DNA from 2 places in the Rhizobium sp. KNZ14-9A genome. Region 1 is predicted to be linked to the other one. Evidence: riboswitches for the same ligand, from Rfam matches in the RefSeq annotation. Region 1 holds a riboswitch; the other holds the start of a gene.

Region 1 (8,233 bases):
CCGATCGGATTGCCGTCCTTCTCGGCGGAGACAATGTGCGGATAGGCCTTCTCGCCTTCGCCGCGCTCGTAGATCATCACGTGCGAACGCGCACCGCCGTCTTTGCCGAGGTCGAGTTCATTGGCGGTCGCAAGCAGGTTACGCTGCGGAATGGCGATCGCGCCTTCCGGAGAAATACCCGACGGCAGGATCTGCAGCAGTTCCGGATCGGCGCCCGTGTCCTTGTAGACGCCGACGACGGAAGCGCGCTCGGCGAGCAGGAAGAACAGGTTGTCAGTGCCGAACTTGGCCGCTTCGAGACCTTCCGGCTCGACGCCCTTCGACGAGGAGCGGCTTTCCGGATAGTGGCCGATAGCGGCGACGGCACGCTCGAAGGAGCTGCCGGATTCGAAGAGGACCTTGCCGGTCTTGTCGAAGATGGTGAAGCCGCGCGAACCGCCTTCATAATCGCCTTCGTTGGCGACGACGAGACGGTTGTCGTCCAGCCACTTTACGGCGTCGGGCTCGCGATGGATGCCCTTCTTCTCGCCGGTAAATTTCAGGGCGCCGTCACGTTTGGTGTCGATGCCGGTGAGATCAACGGTGCCGGCAGAGAAGTGCGTCTTCACTGTGCCGGTCGTGCCGTCGAGGATGATGATCTCGTTGTTTTCCTGCAGGGTCAGGGCGATTTCGTTCTGGCTGTTGAAGGCAACGAATTCCGGCTCCGGATCCTCCGGGGCAACGCCGGCGAGACCGGCCAGGGCAACGTGCTTGATTGTGCCACAATCGACGGTACCGTCGGTCTTGACCTGGAAGACGACGAGGTCGCCTGCCGGCATCTGCGGGATCTTGCCGTCGTTGACATCTTCGTCGCGCTCGTTTTCGATCGCGATAGTGCCGAGCGTCCTATCCTTGCTGAGGGCGATCGAATCAGGCTGGCCGCCGAGATCGCAGGTAGCATCGATCTTCTTACCGGCGATATCGACGATCGCCAGACGGCCTGACGGCTTCTGCTTGCTTTCGCCGGTGTTGACGGCGACGAGCGCCTTGCCGGCTGCAGTCGTGACCGAGGTCGGTTCACCGTCCATCATCAGCGCGCCGCCGGCCTTGGGTGCCTTAGCATCGGTGATGTCGATGAAGCCAATCGCGCCGAGCGGGCTGTCGCTGTAGATCAGCGTGTTGCCATCCTGCGAAGCGGTAATGATTTCGGCCGAAGTGGCCGAAAGCTTGTCCTTGTCAGCCGGCAGGTTGGTCGCGACCGGGAAAGAGGCGATGCGGTTGAAAACCGGCTCAGCCGCTGCCGGGAAGGCAACGGATGCAAAAAGCATGGCAGCGAGCGCTGCCTTGCGCGAAGACAATGTCATTGAAAATCCCCCAATGTCGAAAAAATCGAACAGAGGTTTTTTGCGGGACTGCCATGACAGACACATGACAGCCTGCGACATTTTGTACGGTTTGCGTCAGGCCGCCTGCCGTTCGCGACGCATCTCGCTGCGCATGATGAAGAGCGACGCGGCGAGGATGAGCGCAGCGCCGAGCCACAGATAACCAGCCGGCGCATAGCCGAAGAAAAGCCAGCCGGCGAGCACGTTCAGCGGCAGCTTCAGGTCGTCGAAAGGCTGCACATAGGCAGCGTCGGCGCTGGCATAGGCGAGCGTCAGCAGATATTGCGCCACGACCGTCAGGAGGCCTGCCAGAAGGAAGAGAGCAAGTGCGGCGCCCGTCGGCACCACAAAGCCTGCCGCGAGCGCCAGGCCGCCATTGATCGGCGTCAGCAGCACCAGAAGCCACACGGTGATCGTCTCCGGCTTCTCAATGCCGGTCAGGCTCTTGGTGATGAGCGAGGAGGCGCCCCAAAGCAAAGCCGAGATAACAGGCAGAAGTGCTGCCCAGGTGAAGCTGTCCGACCATGGCTGGAGGATGATCATGGCGCCGATAAAGCCGACACCTGTCGCCATCCAGCGAGCGGGGCCAACACGCTCGCCGAGGAAAAGGCGTGCGCCGAGAATGATGAAAAAGGGCGAGGTCATGACGAGTGCGATCGCCTGCCAGATCGGCACGGAGGCGAGGCCGGAGACCCAGGCCTCGACGCCGAGCGCAGCAAGGACGACACGCACGATATGCCGCCAGGGATAATCCGTGCGCATGGCAGAAAGGCCGACCTTGCGCAGGAAGGGCAACGAGAAAAGAAAAGCGAAGCCATATTGCCAGAAGGCTGCGGAGGCCGCCGGGAAGGCAAGCGTCATCGTGAGCCATTGGGTGACGACATTGAGGAGCGAGAAGACGACGCCTCCAAGCACCATGAAGGCTGCACCGGCGAAGGCGCGGGAGTGCGAAACTGCAAGGGAATTCTGATTCATGTCTTCCATCCGGAATAGGGACCAAACATAAATCAGGACGCATGAGGTTACAGAACGCAGACGCAGACAGATCCCTGCCCGCGCGCGGCCATGCTCATTCTCTTTCATCCGGACTCTAACCGTCGGCTCCGGAATCACACCGGATCTGCTGACCCTTCCCAAACCAAGGCTTCGGAAGGCGCTCGCGGGCTCAGGCCGTAGCCCTTACCGCCGGTGGGGACTTTCACCCCGCCCTGAGAACATCGCCGTCGTAAGACAAAGCGCTGCATGCCGCAAGCGATCAAAAACAAAAAGGGGTCCGGCGATGCCGAACCCCCCTCGAAATCCTGCGCGACCGTTCTCGTTTACGGCCGGCGGACAATCTCGTATCAGCCGTTGACGGCGTCCTTCAGGCCCTTGCCGGGCGTGAACTTCGGCACGTTGCGTGCCGGAATGTCAACTTCGGCGCCGGTCGACGGGTTGCGACCCTTCGTGGCAGCGCGATGAGAAACCGTGAAGCTGCCGAAGCCAGCGAGACGGATGTCGCCCTTGTTCTTCAGCTCGGCCTGCACAACATCAAAAACTGCGTCTACGGCAGATGCTGCGTCAGACTTCGTCAGTCCAGCCTTTTCGGCTACTGCGGACACGAGTTCATTCTTGTTCATGTTTCCACCCCTTTCTAAATGGTTTGAAACAACTCAATCTGTAAGCTAGGCGCAGAAATCGCTTTCATCAGGCCCGCCGAGAACCCAAAAACCCTGCAAATCAAGGAAAAGCAAGCGTCTACATGACGTTTTCACAAAAAAGGCCGGCGTTTCCGCCGGCCTTTTTCAGGATTTGCAACAATTGGGCATAAATGTGGCCGCCAAAGCTCAATGAGCGATGGCTGCACCTGCATCATCGAGCCCTTCGACAGTCGCGATGACGGGCGTTTCCACCGTACCATCCCACTCGATCGGCTCGGGACGACGGACCAGCGCATGCTTGATCACTTCGCCCATACGGGAGACCGGAATGATCTCCATGTTGTTCTTCACGTTGTCAGGAATCTCTGCCAGATCCTTGGCATTCTCTTCCGGAATCAGCACCTTCTTGATGCCGCCGCGCAGTGCCGCGAGCAGCTTTTCCTTCAGGCCACCGATCGGCAGGACACGGCCACGCAGGGTGATTTCACCCGTCATTGCCACATCCTTGTTGACCGGAATGCCGGTCATGATCGAGACGATCGCGGTTGCCATCGCGACACCGGCAGACGGACCATCCTTCGGCGTTGCGCCTTCCGGCACGTGTACGTGGATGTCGCTCTTGTCGAAGAGCGGCGGCTGGATGCCGAAATCGACGGCGCGCGAGCGGACGTAAGACGCCGCTGCCGAGATCGATTCCTTCATCACTTCCTTCAGGTTGCCGGTGACGGTCATGCGGCCCTTGCCGGGCATCATGACACCTTCGATCGTCAGCAGCTCGCCGCCGACTTCCGTCCAGGCAAGACCCGTGACCACGCCGACCTGATCCTCACGCTCGGCTTCGCCGTGGCGGAAGCGCGGAACGCCAAGATAATCGTCGATATTCGCTGCCGTGACATGAACCGACTTCGCCTTGCCCTTGATGATCTCGGTGACCGCCTTGCGGGCGAGCTTCATCAATTCGCGTTCGAAGTTACGGACACCGGCTTCGCGGGTATACTGCTGGCTGATTGCCATCAGGGCATCGTCGCTGACCGAGAATTCGCTCGGCTGCAGCGCATGTTCCTTGATGGCCTTCGGCAGCAGGTGCCGCTTGGCGATCTCGCGCTTTTCGTCTTCGGTGTAGCCGGCGATACGGATGATTTCCATGCGGTCCATCAGCGGAGCCGGGATGTTCAGCGTATTCGCCGTCGTGATGAACATCACGTCCGACAGGTCGTATTCGACTTCCAGGTAGTGGTCCATGAAGGTCGAGTTCTGAGCCGGATCGAGTACCTCGAGCAAAGCCGAAGACGGATCGCCGCGATAGTCCTGGCCGAGCTTGTCGATCTCATCGAGCAAGAAGAGCGGGTTGGACTTCTTCGCCTTCTTCATCGACTGGATAACCTTGCCGGGCATCGAACCGATATAGGTGCGGCGGTGGCCGCGAATTTCGGCTTCGTCACGGACGCCGCCGAGAGCCATGCGGACATATTCGCGGCCGGTTGCCTTGGCAATCGACTGGGCGAGCGAGGTCTTGCCTACGCCCGGAGGGCCGACGAGGCAAAGGATGGGACCCTTGATCTTGGTGGCGCGAGCCTGGACCGCCAGATACTCGACGATGCGCTCCTTGACCTTCTCGAGACCGAAGTGATCGGCTTCAAGGATCTTCTCGGCATTGTTGAGATCGGCCTTGATCTTCGACTTCTTGCCCCAGGGAATACCGAGCAGCCAGTCCAGATAGTTGCGCACGACAGTGGCTTCAGCCGACATCGGGCTCATCTGGCGCAGCTTCTTCAGCTCCGCATCGGCCTTTTCACGGGCTTCCTTGGACAGTTTGGTCTTGGCGATGCGCTCTTCCAGTTCGCTCATCTCGTCGCGGCCTTCCTCGCCGTCGCCGAGTTCCTTCTGGATCGCCTTCATCTGCTCATTCAGGTAGTATTCGCGCTGGGTCTTCTCCATCTGGCGCTTGACGCGCGAGCGGATGCGCTTTTCGACCTGCAGGACCGAGATCTCGCCTTCCATGAAGCCAAGCGCCTTTTCGAGGCGAGCCTTGACGCTGGTGGTTTCCAGCATCTCCTGCTTCTCGGTGATCTTGATCGACAGGTGCGAAGCAACCGTATCGGCGAGCTTCGAATAGTCGTCGATCTGGCTGGCCGCACCGACAACCTCGGGCGAAATCTTCTTGTTGAGCTTCACGTAGCTCTCGAATTCCGACACAACGGAACGCGACAAGGCTTCCAGTTCGACCGGATCGTCATGCGGCTCTTCGAGCACATGGCCGAGGGCTTCGTAGAAATCCTCGCGGCTCGTATAGGTATCGATCTCGGCGCGGGCACGGCCTTCGACCAGAACCTTTACGGTGCCGTCAGGCAGCTTCAGGAGCTGCAGCACGTTCGCAACTGTACCGACGCGATGGATCGCTGACGGGTCCGGATCATCATCGCTGGCGTTAATCTGGGTGACCAGCATGATCTGCTTGTCGGAACCCATGACCTCTTCGAGCGCGCGGATCGACTTTTCCCGTCCGACGAACAGCGGGACGATCATATGGGGGAATACCACGATGTCGCGCAGGGGGAGAACAGGATAGGCGGTGCTGGTGCTCGCTACAGACGTTTTCTTCGTCATTTTTATTCCTTTCCATCGTCCCGTTACCGGGCTCTTTGGCGCGGCCGCTTGGGACCGGCCGGCACTCTCACTTGCTGTTACAAGTGGAGGTTCTGACTACGCTTTTCAAGCCACGTTAACGCCCGCGTTCCACGGTTGTGACAGCTTTATTACATGGAACGCCAACACAATGAAGCGCCTATCTGGAGCGACGCTTACCATTTCCGAACCGCCTAAAATAACAACGCCAGCAACACGCTACGGAATCACAGCATCATTGCCAAGGGTCATCCTTTGCGCAATATCGGCGAAGGCTGTTTTCAACCTTGCCCGCAACTATTATCAGCGCCGGGCACCTGTTTTCAAATAGAAAGGGGCCTGCGCAAGGCAAGCCCCTTAAAATAACGGTTCTCAGCTCAAGCTTCAGGCCGAAACGTTTGCCTTCTCGTCCTGGCGGTCGGCGTAGATATACAACGGACGGGCCGAGCCGCGTGCGACCTCTTCGGAGATGACGACTTCGCGAACGCCTTCCAGCGCCGGCAGTTCGAACATCGTGTCGAGCAGGATCTTTTCCATGATCGAACGCAGGCCGCGGGCGCCGGTCTTGCGGATGATCGCCTTGCGGGCGATTTCGCGCAGCGCGTCCTCGTGGAAGGACAGTTCCACGTCTTCCATCTCGAACAGGCGCTGATACTGCTTGATCAGCGCGTTTTTCGGCTCGGACAGGATCTGGATCAGTGCATCCTCATCAAGGTCTTCCAGCGTCGCCAGAACCGGCAGACGACCGATGAATTCCGGGATGAGGCCGAATTTGACCAGGTCTTCCGGCTCCAGTTCGCGCAGCACTTCGCCGACGCGGCGGTCGTCCTGTGCCTTAACGGTCGCGCCGAAGCCGATCGAGGTCTTCTCGCCGCGAGCCGAAATGATCTTGTCGAGGCCAGCAAAGGCGCCGCCGCAGATGAACAGGATGTTCGTCGTGTCGACCTGCAGGAATTCCTGCTGCGGATGCTTGCGGCCGCCCTGCGGCGGTACGGAAGCAACCGTGCCTTCCATGATCTTCAGAAGCGCCTGCTGCACGCCCTCGCCCGATACGTCACGGGTGATGGACGGGTTGTCGGACTTGCGGGAGATCTTGTCGACTTCGTCGATGTAGACGATGCCGCGCTGGGCGCGCTCGACATTGTAATCCGCAGCCTGCAGAAGCTTCAGAATGATGTTTTCGACGTCTTCACCGACATAGCCGGCTTCCGTCAACGTGGTCGCATCGGCCATCGTGAAGGGAACGTCGATGATGCGGGCGAGCGTCTGGGCAAGATAGGTCTTGCCGCAGCCGGTCGGGCCAACCAGCATGATGTTCGACTTCGCCAATTCGACGTCGCCGTTCTTGGAGGCGTGCGCGAGACGCTTGTAGTGGTTGTGAACGGCGACCGACAGGATCTTCTTCGCCTGACGCTGGCCGATGACATATTCGTCGAGGACCTTGATGATGTCCTGGGGCGTCGGGACGCCGTCACGGGACTTGACCATCGAGGACTTGTTCTCCTCGCGGATGATGTCCATGCACAACTCGACGCATTCATCGCAGATGAACACGGTCGGTCCGGCAATAAGCTTCCGGACTTCATGCTGGCTCTTTCCGCAGAAAGAACAATAGAGGGTGTTCTTACTGTCGCCGCCGTTGCTGCCGCTGACCTTGCTCATATCACTTTCCTTCCAGCACGCCGCATTTCGAACGCGAAATCACGGTCCATTCAATCAGCTCCCTGGCAGCACTCCCTACCCGGAGTTCCTGCCGACAAGGGCTTCAGGGGGTACGAACCGGGCCCAATCAATCATGTCCGGGTACCGGCGGCAACGAATTCCCCTTCGAATGCCGAATGCTATGTCACAAAAATTCAACATAGCATTAATAGTTACTATTAGCGTCTCCGCCGCCAGATGAAACCCCTTGTTCAATCACAAATGGGATAGAACTGTGGCGGCGAAAACACCATCCCTATTAATTACTAGGCCTGATCGCCTTCCATTTCGATGCGCGAGGTCAGAACCTTGTCGATGACGCCCCAGGTCTGGGCCTCGTCCGCATCCATGAAATGGTCGCGGTCAAGGGTCTTTTCGACTTCCTCATAGGTACGGCCCGTGTGCTTCACATAGACCTCGTTGAGGCGGCGCTTCATCTTCAGGATGTCGCGGGCGTGGCGCTCGATGTCCGATGCCTGACCCTGGAAACCGCCCGAAGGCTGATGGACCATGATGCGTGAATTCGGCGTGGCGAAGCGCATGTCCTTGTGACCGGCGGCCAGAAGCAGCGAGCCCATGGAAGCGGCCTGACCGATGCAAAGCGTCGAAACGGCCGGCTTGATGAACTGCATCGTATCGTAGATCGCCATGCCGGCAGTGACGACACCACCCGGCGAATTGATGTAGAGCGCGATTTCCTTCTTCGGGTTTTCGGCCTCGAGGAAGAGAAGCTGGGCGCAGACGAGTGTCGCCATATGGTCCTCGACAGGGCCCGTCAGGAAGATGATGCGTTCCTTGAGCAGGCGGGAATAGATGTCGTAGGAGCGTTCACCGCGATTGGTCTGTTCCACAACCATCGGCACGAGTGCCATAGCGGTATCGACTGGGTTTCTCATGTGCGTC
Region 2 (8,233 bases), on a different contig from region 1:
CGGATATCTCGTCGCTGCCGCTTCCGATACGCCGTCGTCGATTGTCTCATGAAGCGGATATTCCATGAGTGAAGTTGCAGTCTCCCAAAATCTGAGCACGGGCGCGCGCACGAAGGCAATCTCTTCGGATCTGCGCTCGGAACGTGTCCGATCCGCCTGGATCTTCCTGGCTCCGACCCTGCTGATCCTGGCCATCGTTGCCGGCTGGCCGCTGTTCCGCACCATATACTTCAGCTTCACCAACGCGTCGCTGACGAACCTCGGCGATGCTCAGTTCGTCGGCTTCGACAATTACCTCTCCTGGGTTACCCTGAAGAGCGGCCGCACGATCTATAGGGGACTGCTGGCCGATCCCGCCTGGTGGGGCGCGGTCTGGAACACGGCAAAATTTACGCTGTTGTCGGTGACGATCGAAACCGCGCTCGGCCTCATCGTCGCCCTTGTGTTGAACGCGCAATTCGTTGGCCGCGGCGTCGTGCGCGCCGCTATCCTCATTCCCTGGGCGATCCCGACCATCGTCTCCGCGAAAATGTGGGCCTGGATGCTCAACGATCAGTTCGGCATCCTCAACGACATGTTTCTCAGCCTCGGGCTCATCAGCCAGAAGATCGCGTGGACCGCTGATCCCCAGACAGCGATGATCGCCGTTCTGATCGTCGACGTCTGGAAGACAACGCCCTTCATGGCGCTGCTGATCCTCGCCGCCCTGCAAATGGTTCCGGCCGATATTTACGAGGCCGCAAAGATCGACGGCATCAACCCCATCAAAGTGTTCTGGCGTCTGACCCTGCCGCTGATCCGCCCGGCAATCATGGTCGCCGTGATCTTCCGCATGCTCGACGCCATGCGCATCTTCGACCTGATCTACGTGCTGACACCGAACAACGCCCAGACCAAGACAATGTCGGTGATGGCGCGCGAAAACCTCTTCGATTTCGACAAGTTCGCCTATGGCGCAACCGCCTCCACTGTTCTCTTTCTTATCATCGCCTCCGTTACCGTGCTCTACATCTGGCTCGGCCGCGTCAATCTCGGTGGAGGCGAACGCTGATGCTGCTCACAGCCACGAAGAATACGCTGTTTTATCTGCTGGTCGCGGTCATCGTCATCATCGCGGTCTTCCCGTTCTACTACGCGATCCTAACAAGCTTCAAAGTCGGCACCGCGCTCTTCGAGGTCACCTACTGGCCGACCTCGATCTCGCTGGAAAACTATACCGGCGTGTTGACGACCGGCAGCTTCATCCGCAGCCTCGGCAATTCGCTGCTCATTGCCTGCCTCGTGGTCGCCGCCTCTTTGCTGCTCGCCGTGACCGCATCCTACGCGCTTGCCCGCGTGCATTTCCGGGGTCGGGCCCTCTTGATGCTGACCATTCTGTCCGTCTCGATGTTCCCGCAGATCGCTGTGCTCGCAGGGCTATTCGAACTCATCCGCTGGATCGGCATCTTCAACACGCCCTTCGCGCTGATCTTCTCCTATATGATCTTCACTCTGCCTTTCACGGTGTGGGTGCTGACGACTTTCATGCGGGATCTGCCGATCGAGATCGAGGAAGCGGCCATCGTCGATGGCGCCTCCCCCTGGGTCATCATCACGCAGGTGTTCATGCCGCTGATGTGGCCGGCCCTGGTCACCACCGGTCTGCTTGCCTTCATCACGGCCTGGAATGAATTTCTGTTCGCCCTGACTTTCACCTCGTCGGATGCGCAACGGACGGTGCCGGTAGCGATCGCTCTCCTTTCGGGCGGCAGTCAGTTCGAAATCCCCTGGGGCAATATCATGGCGGCATCGGTCATCGTTACCGTGCCCGTCGTCATCCTTGTTCTTATTTTTCAACGCCGGATCATTTCCGGGCTGACGGCCGGCGGCGTCAAAGGCTGAGGAAAGCGCGACATGGCACAAATTAGATTAGACAATATCCGCAAGAGCTTCGGGGCATTCGAAGTCATCAAGGGCGTTAGCATGGACATCCGGAAGGGGGAGTTCATGGTCTTCGTCGGCCCGTCCGGTTGCGGCAAGTCCACCTTGCTTAGATTGATCTCAGGACTGGAGGACATAACGTCAGGCACGCTTTCCTTCGATGGTCAGCCGGTCAATCGTCTTTCCCCGTCGAAGCGCGGCATCGCGATGGTCTTCCAGTCCTATGCGCTCTATCCGCATATGACGGTCTACGAAAACATGGCCTTCGGCATGAAGCTCTCCGGCCGAACCAGAGAAGAATGCAAGGCGCGCGTCGAACAGGCAGCCGGCATGCTGCAGCTCTCACCCTATCTGGAGCGCCTGCCGCGCCAGCTTTCAGGCGGCCAACGCCAGCGCGTAGCCATTGGCCGCGCCATCGTTCGTGACCCGAAGGTCTTCCTGTTCGACGAACCATTGTCGAACCTTGACGCCGCTTTGCGCGTTGCCACAAGACTGGAGATCGCCAAGCTTCACCGCGGCATGCATGACACCACGATGATCTATGTCACCCACGATCAGGTCGAGGCCATGACGCTTGCCGATCGCATATGCGTTCTTCGTGATGGCGTCGTCGAACAGATCGGAACTCCGATCGAGCTCTACGAGACCCCGAACTCAATCTTCGTCGCCGGCTTCATCGGCTCGCCGAAAATGAACTTCCTCTCCGGACCGTTCGCGGCTCCCTATAATGCCCATACGATTGGGGTGCGAGCCGAACATATCGAGTTTAGAGATCAGGATCCTGCCTGGACGGGCACTGTCATCCACTCAGAAATCCTCGGCTCGGACAGTTTCGTCTATCTCGACATCGGCTCCGCCGAGCCGCTGACCGTGCGAGAGACCGGCGTATCGAGCCACCAGCCCGGCCAGCAACTGGGCGTGTCGCCGGTCAAGGATCGCATTCACCGTTTCGACCAATCCGGACGCGCACTCGAAAAGGTCCCTTTCAAGGGCGCAGCCTGACCACCAATCAAACAAACAGGATCCGACCGCTTCCCATCGGTTCCGGTCCGCTACTTGCTGTGAAGGAGCAGAAACTTGTCTATTCGCACCATCGTCTGGGGTGAGAACATCCACGAAAATACCAACGCCATTGTCCGGGAGATCTATCCTGATGGCATGCACACCACGATCGCCAAGGCGCTGAACACCGATCCGGCGATTTCCGCGACCACGGCAACGCTGCAGGAGCCGGAACATGGCCTCAGCGAAGCCCGGCTTGCCGAGACCGACGTTCTGACCTGGTGGGGCCACAAGGACCATGGCGCAGTCTCTGACGTCGTCGTCGAGCGCGTCGCCAAGCGGGTCTGGGAAGGCATGGGCCTGCTCGTTCTGCATTCCGGCCATTTCTCCAAGATCTTCAAGCGCCTGATGGGCACGCCCTGTGCACTGAAATGGCGCGAGGCGGGCGAGCGCGAGCGTCTGTGGACGATCAATCAGCGCCATCCGATCGCTGCTGGTCTCGGCGAGCATTTCGAGCTTGAGAACGAGGAAATGTATGGCGAGCAGTTCTCGGTGCCGGAGCCGTTGGAAACGGTGTTCATCTCCTGGTTCCAGGGCGGAGAAGTCTTCCGGTCTGGCCTCACCTGGCGCCGCGGCGCCGGCAATATCTTCTATTTCCGCCCCGGCCACGAAACCTATCCGACCTATCACGATGCGAACGTGCAGAAGGTGCTGATCAACGGCGTGAAGTGGGCCTATAACCCGCAGAGCGACCTGAAGAGCATCACCGATGCCCCAAATGTGCCGGTAGAGAAGGCACTGGAGCCGATCGTCGAGCGTGGTCCGAGACTGCATCAAGCCGGCGAAGCCGGTTACCGCTGAGGAGAAGAGCAATGCGTCTACTTGTTCTTGGCACGGGCATGATGGCCAAAAACCAGGTTGCCAACTTCCTCGCCATCGATGGTGTCGAGGTGGTCGGCGCCGTCGACACCGATCGGACCCGGCTTGATGAGTTCGCTGATCATTTCAACATCGCAAAGCGCTTCAGCACGCTCGAGGAAGCGATCGCCTGGGGCGAATTCGATGCCGCCACCAACGTCACGCCTGACCGGATACATCATGCGACGAGCTTGGCGCTGATCGCCGCCGGCAAGCACGTCTTCTGTGAAAAGCCGCTGGCAGAAAACTACGCCCATGCGCTGGAGATGACGGAAGCGGCTGAGACCGCCGGCGTCGTCAACATGGTCAACCTCACCTATCGCAACGTCGCACCGCTGCAGCGCGCCCGCGAGATGGTGCTATCAGGCGAACTTGGCACCATCCGCCATGTGGAGGCCTCCTATCTGCAGAGCTGGCTGGTGTCTCGCGCCTGGGGCGATTGGCGTACGGAATCGCGCTGGCTGTGGCGCTTGTCCACCGGCCATGGATCGAACGGCGTGCTCGGCGATGTCGGCATTCATATTCTCGATTTCGCCGCTTATGGCGCCGCGACCGATATCGACCATGTCTTTGCGCGCCTCAAGACCTTCAACAAGGCGCCGGGCGGACAGATCGGTGAATATATGCTCGACGCCAATGACAGCTTCACCATGTCTGTCGATTTCGCCAATGGCGCCCTCGGCGTCATCCATGCGACACGCTGGGCGACCGGTCATCTCAACGAACTGAAGCTGCGCATCTATGGCGAAAAAGGCAGCCTCGAAGTCATCCATCGTCCTGACGGCTCAGATCTTCGGGGCTGCTTCGGTGACGATATTGAAAGCGCCACCTGGCGTGACATCGAGGTGCCGGCAGTGCTGACCAACTACCAGCGCTTTGCCGAAGCGGTCAGAACCGGAAAGCAGGACGATCCCACCTTCCGCCATGCCGCCAACCTGCAGAAGGTCATCGACCTCGCGATCGTATCGGAGAAAGAACGTCGGGAGTTCAATCTGCTGGCTTCCGAGAGCCTGGAAGGCACGGCCGGCCAGGAACGCAAGACGGACGATCAGGGACCGGCGCTAGCACTCGTCGTCTGAAGGCATGGTGAAACATCGAAGGCCCGCGTGATCGGGCCTTCGTCGAGCTAATAGCTCACGCGGCTTATCCGTGCCAGAGCGCGAGTGCCTCGTTGCAGACTACACAAACGGCACCCACGCGATCTTGGCTCGCCGTGGCTCTTTTACGCCAGGCCAAGACACGCTTACTAGGCGGCCTTAACAGGCGCTCTCACGCCCCGATAAGCAATGAGATCCTCGATTGTGATCAGATGGAGGCCGTGCCGTTCGGCAAACTGCTCAAGCTCGGGCAGGCGTGCCATCGTGCCATCATCATTGGCCACCTCGCAAATGACACCTGACGGCGACAGGCCGGCAAGCCTTGCGAGGTCGACAGCCGCCTCGGTATGACCTGGACGAGAAAGCACGCCGTTCGGATGCGCACGCAACGGGAAGATATGGCCGGGCCGCGCAAAATCCTCGGGGCGGGACGTCTCGGCAATGAGTGCGCGAACCGTCGCGGCGCGGTCAGCCGCCGAAATTCCGGTCGTCGTTTCAGGAATATAGTCAACCGACACGGTGAAAGCCGTCTTCAAAAGTTCGGTATTGTTGGGGACCATCTGCGGGATCTGCAGCTCGTCCAGCCGCTCGCCTTCCATTGCCACACAGATGAGGCCGCGAGCATAATTCATCATGAAGGCGATCGCCTGCGGGGTGATTGCCTCGGATGCGATGACGAGGTCGCCCTCGTTTTCACGATCACGATCGTCGACGACGACCACGATCTCGCCACGCGCAATCGCGACGATCGCATCTTCGATTCTGGAAATTGCCATCTTCTCTGCCTTTCAAGGGTTAGCCGCAGTGTGCGGCGTACATGGCCTGTCAAAAGCCACCATTTTCCCTTGGGCGAACAAGCATATGAAACACCGCGTGCCGAGCGGTGTCCTCTGCGTTGCTCTCTTCCATCCGGACTATGACCGTCGGCTCCGGCATCTCACCGGATCTGCTGACCCTTCGCTTCCACGAAGGCGCTCGCGGGCTCCGAGTTGCCTCGATACCGCCGGTGGGGAATTGCACCCCGCCCTGAGAACATTACTTAGATAGATGATGAAGGCCTTGTTCTGCAAGAGGTTGAGTGCAGATCTCGCCGCGGGAACTGCCTCGCAGAGGTGAAAGCACCGTTTCCTATTGCCGAACAGAGCTAGGACATGATCAGGCCGCCATCGACATTGATGGTCTGGCCGGTAATGTAGGCTGCATCGTCGCTGGCAAGGAAGGTGACGAGGCCGGCGACGTCTTCGCCGGAACCGGCGCGCTTCATCGGAATGCCTTCGACCCATTCCTTCATCAGTTCGCCGGGGCCGTAATTGCCGAGCAGCTTGCCCCATGCCTGGTCGTTATAGGCCCACATGTCGGTCTCGATGATGCCCGGGCAGAAGGCGTTGACGGTGATGCCGTCGGTCGCGACTTCCTTGGCAAGGCTCTGGGTGATGCCGACGACGCCCATCTTCGAGGCGGCATAATGCGGCGTATAGATGAAGCCGTCGCGCGCCTGGCCGGAGGCCGTGTTGATGAGACGGCCGCCGCGGCCGTGCTTGCGCATGCGGGCGATCGCTTCCTGGGCGCAGAGGAACACGCCCTTGGTGTTGACGGCCATGACCTTGTCCCACTCGCCCTCGGTCATATCCTCGATGCGGGCAATGGTGATGACGCCGGCATTCTGGATGGAGACGTCGACAGCGCCGAATGCCTGCTCGGCTGCGTCATAAAGGGCCTTGACGCTTGACTTGTCAGTGACGTCGCCAACGAAGGAAATAGCCTTGCCGCCATCTGACTTGATCTGTTCTGCCACGCCATGCACGCTGTCTTCATTGGCCGAAACGACGAGATTGGCGCCTTCGCGCGCAAAGCGTTTGGCGATCGCTGCACCGATACCGCGGCTTGCGCCGGTAATGACGACGGTCTTGTTTTCAAAACGTTGCATTCTCTTTTCCTTTCAACGGCGCCGGTGTGAGCGCACCGATCTGCACCGGCGACACTTGTCTCCGCACTCAGAGTTCAAACGGCTGCCGAAATAATTCCTGCGAATTCCGAGGCCTTCAGCGAGGCGCCGCCGACCAGCGCTCCGTCCACATTGCGAAGCCCGAATATCGCCTCTGCATTGGATGCCTTGACCGAGCCGCCATAGAGGATCTTGACCGAACGGCCATCGCTGCCCAGCCGCTCTTCGAGCATCTGCCGGATCGCCGCATGGACCTCCTCAATCTGTTCGTGGGTCGGCACCAGTCCGGTTCCGATTGCCCAGACGGGTTCATAGGCGATGACAAGATTTCGGCTGGTAGCACCCTCGGGGACGGATCCCCGCAGTTGTTCGCCGACGACTTCGATTGCCCGGCCTTCGTCGCGCTCATGGCGTGTCTCACCGACGCAGACGATCGAAATCAAGCCTGCCCGATGCGCGGCAAGCGCCTTCCCCAGCACAATCTCATCGTCCTCGCCGTTCAGGACACGGCGTTCGGAATGTCCGAGGATGACATAGCGCGCACCGAGATCGGCAAGCATTTCGGCAGAAATTTCGCCGGTGTGGGCACCCGACGACTGCGCGTGGCAATCCTGCGCGCCGATGGCGAGATCCGTATCCTTGACCCGCGCCACGGCGCGGTCGATCAGCGTGAAGGGCGGGCAGACGACGATATCGCACGTCGCACTGCCCGTTAGCCCCTTCAGCGCCTCGATCTCAGCTTGGGAGGAGACGAGACCGTTCATTTTCCAATTGCCTGCGATCAGCTTACGCATGTCATCACCAGCAGCAGAAGCCGCCGTCGACGAGCAGATCGACGCCCGTCACGAAACTTGCAGCATTCGACAGGAGGAAGACCGCAGGACCGACCATCTCGTCGACACTGGCCATGCGCTGCATCGGCGTCTGTTCTTCGAAGAGCTTGGTCTGATGTACCATCTCCGGCCGGGTGTTCATCGGCGTTGCGGTATAGCCCGGCGAAATCGTGTTGACGCGGATGCCACGCCCGACCCATTCCATCGCCAGCGACTTCGACATATGGATCACGCCCGCCTTGGAGGCGTTGTAATGGGCCTGACTGAGACCCCGATTGACGATGACGCCGGACATGGAGGCGATGTTGACGATCGAACCGCGGCCGCTCTTCAACATGGCCCGCGCTTCGGCCTGGCAGGACAGGAAGATGCCCTTCAGGTTGATGTCCATCAGTGTCTGGTACTGATCCTCTTCCATCTCCTCGGCGGGATTAGCGTTGGCGATACCGGCGGCATTGACAGCAAGCGAGAGCGCACCGAGATCGGCTTCGGTGCGGGCGACGGCTTCGGCAAGCGAC

The links. A riboswitch is a leader RNA that binds a small molecule or an ion and turns the genes downstream of it on or off. The one in region 1 is predicted to bind FMN.
Region 2: linked by a shared signal. The riboswitch ahead of ribB (3,4-dihydroxy-2-butanone-4-phosphate synthase) and the one ahead of ACR9ZQ_RS18580 (DMT family transporter) in region 1 are both predicted to bind FMN.

What each region holds. Positions count from the first base shown of each region.
Region 1 covers NZ_JBPGXB010000002.1:2,387,081-2,395,313, forward strand. Annotated here, with positions in the region: gene ACR9ZQ_RS18575 (esterase-like activity of phytase family protein) at 1-1,343, opposite strand, end outside; gene ACR9ZQ_RS18580 (DMT family transporter) at 1,440-2,348, opposite strand; FMN riboswitch at 2,432-2,584, opposite strand; gene hupB (DNA-binding protein HupB) at 2,708-2,983, opposite strand; gene lon (endopeptidase La) at 3,191-5,611, opposite strand; gene clpX (ATP-dependent Clp protease ATP-binding subunit ClpX) at 6,014-7,291, opposite strand; gene clpP (ATP-dependent Clp endopeptidase proteolytic subunit ClpP) at 7,597-8,226, opposite strand.
Region 2 covers NZ_JBPGXB010000004.1:1,514,494-1,522,726, forward strand. Annotated here, with positions in the region: gene ACR9ZQ_RS37335 (carbohydrate ABC transporter permease) at 65-1,051, shown strand; gene ACR9ZQ_RS37340 (carbohydrate ABC transporter permease) at 1,051-1,881, shown strand; gene ACR9ZQ_RS37345 (ABC transporter ATP-binding protein) at 1,894-2,922, shown strand; gene ACR9ZQ_RS37350 (ThuA domain-containing protein) at 2,998-3,783, shown strand; gene ACR9ZQ_RS37355 (Gfo/Idh/MocA family protein) at 3,795-4,919, shown strand; gene ribB (3,4-dihydroxy-2-butanone-4-phosphate synthase) at 5,087-5,713, opposite strand; FMN riboswitch at 5,831-5,975, opposite strand; gene ACR9ZQ_RS37365 (glucose 1-dehydrogenase) at 6,082-6,864, opposite strand; gene tpiA (triose-phosphate isomerase) at 6,939-7,676, opposite strand; gene ACR9ZQ_RS37375 (SDR family oxidoreductase) at 7,681-8,233, opposite strand, start outside.